DNA from 2 places in the Mesorhizobium sp. M8A.F.Ca.ET.161.01.1.1 genome. Region 1 is predicted to be linked to the other one. Evidence: riboswitches for the same ligand, from Rfam matches in the RefSeq annotation. Region 1 holds a riboswitch; the other holds the start of a gene.
What was found. A riboswitch is a leader RNA that binds a small molecule or an ion and turns the genes downstream of it on or off. The one in region 1 is predicted to bind S-adenosylmethionine.

Region 1 (3,403 bases):
CGGCGACGACGGCGCGCCGTTCCGCGTCGGCTTCACGCTGTCGAACGAATTCTCGGACCATGTGACCGAGCGCGTGAACTATCTCTTCCTCGCCCACTCCAAGCTGCGCAATGCCTCGTTCGGGCCGGAAATCCTGATCGGAGACCTGCCTTCGGACATCCGCGGCACGTCGCGCATCCTGCGAGACGGCAAGACATTGTGGGAGAAGCCGTTCCTGTCGGGCGAAACGAACATGTCGCACACCATCGCCAATCTCGAACACCACCACTTCAAATATTCGGCCTTCCGCCAGCCGGGCGACGTGCATGTGCATATGTTCGGCACCGCGACGCTATCCTTCGCCGACGGCATCAACACGGAAGCAGGCGACGTGTTCGAGATCGAGGCAGGGGATTTCGGCCTGCCGCTGCGCAACCCGCTGGAAATCGAAAAGCCGGTGAAGGTGGCGGTGAAGGCGCTGTAAAAGCCACGAGGGCGTCATCCCCCTCTCGTGGGGAGATCGGCAGCTTCGACCTTAGCGCACCGCGCGGAAATGCTTTGAGAGCTTGAGGCCTTGCGCCTGGTAGTTCGAGCCCAGGTCGGTGCCGTAAAGCGCCCGCGGCCGCTTCAGCATGTGCTCGTAGACCAGCCGGCCGACGATCTGGCCATGGTCGAGGATGAACGGGACTTCGTGGCTGCGCACTTCGAGCACCGCCCGGCTGCCGGTGCCGCCGGACGCCGAATGGCCGAACCCCGGATCGAAAAAGCCGGCATAGTGGACACGGAACTCGCCGACCAGCGGATCGAAGGGCGTCATCTCGGCGGCGTAGAGCGGCGGCACATGCACCGCCTCCTGGCTGACGAGGATGTAGAACTCGTCGGGATCGAGCACCAGTTCGCCGGCGCCGCTCTTATGGATCGGCTCCCAGAAATCGAGGACATCCTGGGCGGCACGCTTGTCGACATCGACGAGCCCGGTGTGGTGCTTGCCGCGATAGCCAACCACCCCATCCTTGTCGCCATTGAGATCGATCGACAACGCGATGCCGCCACCGGAAATGTTGGGCGGATCGGTGGCGACCAGCATCTCGGCGTTGTGCAATTCATGCAGCTCAGCCTCCGAGAGCAGTGCATTGCCGGTGCGGAAGCGGATCTGCGACAGGCGCGAACCGGTGCGCGCAATGATCGGGAAGGTGCGCGGGCTGACTTCGAGATAGAGCGGACCGTGATAGCCGGCGGCGATCTTGTCGAACTCGTGGCCGCGATCGGTCATGACGCGGGTGAAGATGTCTAGGCGCCCGGTCGAGCTCTTCGGATTGGCCGACGCCGAAATATCAGCCGGCAGGGCCAGACTTTCGAGCAGCGGCACAATATAGACGCAGCCGGTTTCGAGAACCGCGCCTTCGGTCAGATTAATCTCGTGGAGTTGCAGCCGATCGAGCTTTTCCGAGACCTTGTGGTTGGGGCCGGGCAGGAACGAGGCGCGCACCCGCCAGGCCTTTTTCCCCAATCTGAGATCAAGGCTCGCCGGCTGGATCTGATCGGCATCGAGCGCGCGCGGCGACTTCAGCGCGCCGGACTTGAACAGCGCCGAAATGTCCTGATCGGGAAGAATGCCTGTCTGCCGCAAAGTCTGGCTCCGCCCAAGACTGGTCTCTTTTGGTGCAGGTTCTTGCCGCAAAACCACTGGGCACTTTTGCGGAACCTGCCTTGGTACAAACCTCTTAATGAAGCCGGCAATTGACGCAAGCGTGGCGCGGGTCTAAAGGGTCGTTATCCCGTGGTGATTTGGCCGGTCGGCTTGCAGCCACGTTAAACAAGTCGCTAAAGGACCGTCGGGCCGCAAGGCCGTATGGACCGGTTGCGACTTTCGCGGCCGGTTTTTTTGTGTCTGGAACAAAGCGATGAGCACCAAGAAGCGCAACTGGAAACCTCAGACGGCACTCGTGCATGGCGGAACCTTGCGTTCCCAATTCGGCGAAACCGCCGAGGCGATGTACCTGACCCAGGGCTATGTCTATAAAACCGCCCAGGCGGCGGAAGCCCGCTTCAAGGGCGAAGAGCCTGGCTTCATCTATTCGCGTTACGCCAACCCGACCGTCGACATGTTCGAAAAGCGCATGTGCGCTCTCGAAGGCGCCGAGGACGCGCGCGCCACGGCGTCGGGCATGGCGGCGGTGACCGCGGCCCTTCTGTGCAGCGTCAAGGCCGGCGATCATATCATTGCGGCGCGCGCGCTGTTCGGCTCCTGTCGCTGGGTGGTCGAGACGCTGGCGCCGCGCTATGGCATCGAGGCGACCTTGGTCGACGGCACCGATATCGCCAATTGGGAAAAGGCGGTCAGGCCGAACACCAAGCTGTTCTTCCTGGAAAGCCCGACCAATCCGACGCTGGAAGTCGTCGACATATCAGCCGTCGCCTCGCTTGCCAATTCGATCGGCGCGCGGCTTGTCGTCGACAATGTCTTCGCCACGCCGCTGCAGCAGAAGCCGTTGCAGCTTGGTGCGCACATCGTCGTCTACTCGGCCACCAAGCATATTGACGGCCAGGGCCGTTGCCTCGGCGGCGTCATCCTGTCGGACAAGAAGTGGATCGACGAAAACCTGCACGACTATTTCCGCCACACCGGCCCCAGCCTGTCGCCGTTCAATGCCTGGACCTTGCTGAAGGGGCTCGAGACGCTGCCGCTGCGCGTGCGCCAGCAGACGGAAAGCGCCGGCAGGATCGCCGACTTCCTGGCCGAGCAGCCGCAGATCGCCCGCGTCATCTATCCCGGCCGCGCCGACCATCCGCAGGCCGCCATCGTCAAGAAGCAGATGTCGGGCGGCTCGACGCTGATCTGCCTCGACGTCAAGGGCGGCAAGCCGGCGGCCTTCGCGCTGCAGAACGCCCTCGACATCGTGCTGATCTCGAACAATCTCGGCGATGCCAAGAGCCTGATCACCCATCCGGCGACGACGACGCACAAGAACCTGAGCGACGAGGCCCGCGCCGAACTCGGCATCGGGCCAGGGACGCTCAGGCTGTCGGTCGGCCTGGAGGACGCCGACGACCTGCTGGAAGACATCGCGCAGGCGCTGAAGGCCGCCAAATAGGCTGTTTGGGAGCGTCGGTCGCGGCGATCAGGCGCGCGACGGCGTCTCCTCCAGTTCGGCCGCCTTGGTGCGGATGGTCATTGCGTTGCCGCGCCAGTCGACGGCGCCGCCGAGCCAGCCGCGCGCCCAGAGGGTTGGGAGCATCACGTCCCGCGCCATCATGGCCGCGACCATGCGCGGCGACAGGTACCAGCCCTTGGACAAGGCCAGTGCGCACTCCGGAAGGTAGAAGGCCGCCAACACGGCAATCGCGGTTGCCCAGAGGCTGATGCCGGCGCTCGCCGCAGCAACCAGGGCAAGCGCGAGAGGCACCGCCGCGCCGGTCAGGA
Region 2 (3,403 bases), on a different contig from region 1:
GCGTCGAGATCGCGACATGGCGAGCCAGGCCTTCGCGGCGAATGACGCGGGCCAGCGACGAGCCGATCAGGCCGATGCCGACCAGCGCGATTTTTTCGAACATCGGTGATGCCATGGTGTGTAACTTTTCAGGCGTTCTAGCTTTTCAGGAATGTCTTGAGCGCGGCGACAACGCCGCGATTGGCCTCTTCGGTACCGACGGTCATTCGCAGCGCGTTGGGAAAGCCGTAGCCTGAAACGCGCCGCAGAATATAGCCGCGCGCGCTCAGATAATCATCCGCCGCAGCCGCCGAATGCCTCTGGTCGTCGGGAAAATGAATGAGCAGGAAATTGCCGACGCTGGGCGTCACGCGCAGTCCGAGTCCAGTCATCTCCTCGCTCAGCCAGGCGAGCCAGGTCTCGTTATGCGCCACGCTGCGCTCGACATGGGCGCGGTCGCGGATCGCGGCGATGCCGGCCTCGATCGCGGTCGCATTGACGTTGAAGGGGCCGCGCACGCGGTTGATCGCATCGACAATGTGCATCGGACCATACATCCAGCCGATACGCGCTCCGCCGAGACCGATCTTGGAGAAGGTGCGGGTCATCACCACGTTCTCGGCGCTGCCGGCCAGCTCGATGCCGGCTTCGTAATCGTTGCGGCGGACATATTCGGCATAGGCCGCGTCCAGCACCAGCAGCACGTTTTTCGGCAGTCCGGCATGCAGGCGACGCACCTCCTGGAACGGCACATAGGTGCCGGTCGGATTGTTGGGATTGGCCAGGAACACGATTTTCGTGCGCGGCGTCACAGCCGCCAGCATCGCATCGATGTCGGCGCGCTCGTCGGTCTCCTTGACCACGACCGGGGTGGCGCCGGCCGACTGGATGTAGATCTTGTAGACCATGAAGGCGTGTTCGGTGAACATGGCCTCGTCGCCGGGCGCGAGATAGGTCTGTGCCAACAGGCCAAGGATCTCGTCGGAACCGTTGGAGCAGATGATGTTCTGCGCGTTGAGGCCATGCACCTCGGCGATCGCCTCGCGCAACCGCCTGGCGGTGCCGTCGGGATAGATGTCGAGTTTGCCGGCGACCTCACGCGCGGCCTCGATCGCCTTCGGCGACGGGCCAAGCGGGTTCTCGTTCGACGACAACTTGTAGACCTTGGCGACCCCGGCCGGCGCCGTGCTCTTGCCGGGCACATAGGCGTCTATGTCCATGATGCCCGCGCGGGGGGTTGGACGTGCCTGATCCGGTGTCTGGTTCATGTCTTGCAAAATCCGTCGAAAATGCCTCCATCCGGAAGCCGCTGCGGAAATACAAGCCATGGCCGGCAATGTCGAGAGGCGGCACTAGTGCCAGCCGCCGCCATTGACGGCGAGGCGGGCGGGTTCTAGAAGTGCGGTGACAGTTCCGTGGTGATTTGGCCGGTCGGCTTGCAGCCACGTTAAACAATTCGCTAAAGGGCCGTTTGCGTGACGTAACCGGCTTTGCGAAGGCAATGCCGGTTTTTTATTGTCCGCTACCGGCCCGGACGACCGCATCGGCGCCGCGAAAATCAGCGGAGATTTTCGCAAGAAACGATGCAGCAAGAGAGATTAGGAATGGCCGCTCTGCGCGCAGCAAGGACCAACAACGAGGTCGACAATCCGTCGAGCCTGGTGTTGCGTTTCGGACCCGACAAGCCGCTCAAGCTCGATGCCGGCACGGTGCTGTCGCCGTTCCAGATCGCCTATCAGACCTATGGCGTTCTGAACGATGCCCGTTCCAATGCCATCCTCGTCTGCCATGCACTGACCGGCGACCAGCATGTCGCCAACACCAATCCGGTGACCGGCAAGCCAGGCTGGTGGGAAGTGCTGATCGGCCCCGGCAAGATCATCGACACCAACCGTTTCTTCGTCATCTGTTCCAACGTCATCGGCGGCTGCCTTGGTTCCACCGGGCCGGCTTCGACCAACCCCGCCACGGGAAAGCCCTATGGGCTCGACCTTCCTGTCATCACCATCCGCGACATGGTGCGTGCGCAGCAGATGCTGGTCGACCATTTCGGCATCGAGAAGCTGTTCTGCGTGCTGGGCGGCTCGATGGGCGGCATGCAGGTGCTGCAATGGGCGTCGAGCTATCCCGAGCGGGTGTTCTCGGCACTGCCGATTGCCACCGGCGCGCGCCATTCGTCACAGAACATCGCCTTCCACGAGGTCGGGCGGCAGGCCGTGATGGCCGATCCGGACTGGCATGGCGGCAAATATTTCGAGCACGGCAAGCGCCCGGAAAAGGGGTTGGCGGTGGCGCGCATGGCCGCCCACATCACCTATCTGTCGGAAGCCGCCCTGCACCGCAAATTCGGCCGCAACCTGCAGGACCGCGAAGCGCTGACCTTCGGCTTCGATGCCGATTTCCAAATCGAGAGCTATCTGCGCCACCAGGGCATGACCTTCGTCGACCGCTTCGACGCCAACTCCTACCTCTACATGACACGGTCGATGGATTATTTCGACCTTGCCGCCGACCATGGCGGCCGGCTGGCGGACGCCTTTGCCGGCACGAAGACCCGCTTCTGCCTGGTGTCCTTCACGTCGGATTGGCTGTTCCCGACCGAAGAGAGCCGCTCGATCGTGCACGCGCTCAACGCCGCCGGCGCCTCGGTTTCCTTCGTCGAGATCGAGACCGACCGCGGCCACGACGCCTTCCTGCTCGACGAGCCGGAACTGTTTGCCGCCATCAACGGCTTTATCGGTTCGGCCGCGCGCGCCAGGGGGCTCGGCGCATGACCCCGAAACGTTGCGGACTTTTCGGACCATCGTCATGCGCCACTCAGGAGGCGAAGCCATGAGCGTCAATGGCAGCCAGCGTGTCGACCTTGAGGTCGTCGCCAACCTCATCCCGCCGCAATCGCGCGTGCTTGACGTAGGCTCCGGCGACGGCTCGCTGCTCGAATTGCTGCAGGAAACCAAGCAGGTCGACGGCCGCGGCCTTGAGCTTTCGCAGCGCGGCGTCAACGAATGCGTGGCGCGCGGCCTCTCGGTCATCCAGGGCGATGCCGACAAGGATCTCGAATTCTATCCCGACAAGGGTTTTGACTTCGTCGTCCTGTCGCAGACCCTGCAGGCTACCCGCAACCCGAAGCTGGTGCTCGACGAACTGCTCCGGATCGGCAATCGGGCGATCGTGTCCTTCCCCAATTTCGGCCATTGGCGGGTGCGCCTGTCGCTGTTCGTCAAGGGCCGCATGCCGGTGACCAAGGATCTGCCCTACTCCTGGTACGACACGCCCAACATCCACTTCTGCACCATCCGCGACTTCGTCAATCTGTGCGAGGAGCTTGGTGCGACGGTGGAAAAGGCGACCGCGCTCGACGCCAACGGCCAGAAGATCGGCCTGTCGATGCCCTGGTGGTTCTGGAATTTCTTTGGCCAGCAGG

Region 2: it holds a riboswitch for S-adenosylmethionine, as region 1 does, so the genes downstream of both, EN804_RS15760 (homoserine O-acetyltransferase) here and EN804_RS20025 (O-succinylhomoserine sulfhydrylase) in region 1, are expected to answer to the same signal.

Annotation. Positions count from the first base shown of each region.
Region 1 is NZ_SRTD01000008.1:33,224-36,626, forward strand. Features, by position in the region: gene araD1 (AraD1 family protein) at 1-463, shown strand, start outside; gene EN804_RS20020 (2'-deoxycytidine 5'-triphosphate deaminase) at 515-1,609, opposite strand; SAM riboswitch at 1,750-1,827, shown strand; gene EN804_RS20025 (O-succinylhomoserine sulfhydrylase) at 1,884-3,074, shown strand; gene EN804_RS20030 (ceramide glucosyltransferase) at 3,102-3,403, opposite strand, start outside.
Region 2 is NZ_SRTD01000005.1:317,669-321,071, reverse strand. Features, by position in the region: gene EN804_RS15770 (prephenate/arogenate dehydrogenase family protein) at 1-115, opposite strand, end outside; gene hisC (histidinol-phosphate transaminase) at 138-1,247, opposite strand; SAM riboswitch at 1,385-1,462, shown strand; gene EN804_RS15760 (homoserine O-acetyltransferase) at 1,584-2,753, shown strand; gene metW (methionine biosynthesis protein MetW) at 2,812-3,403, shown strand, end outside.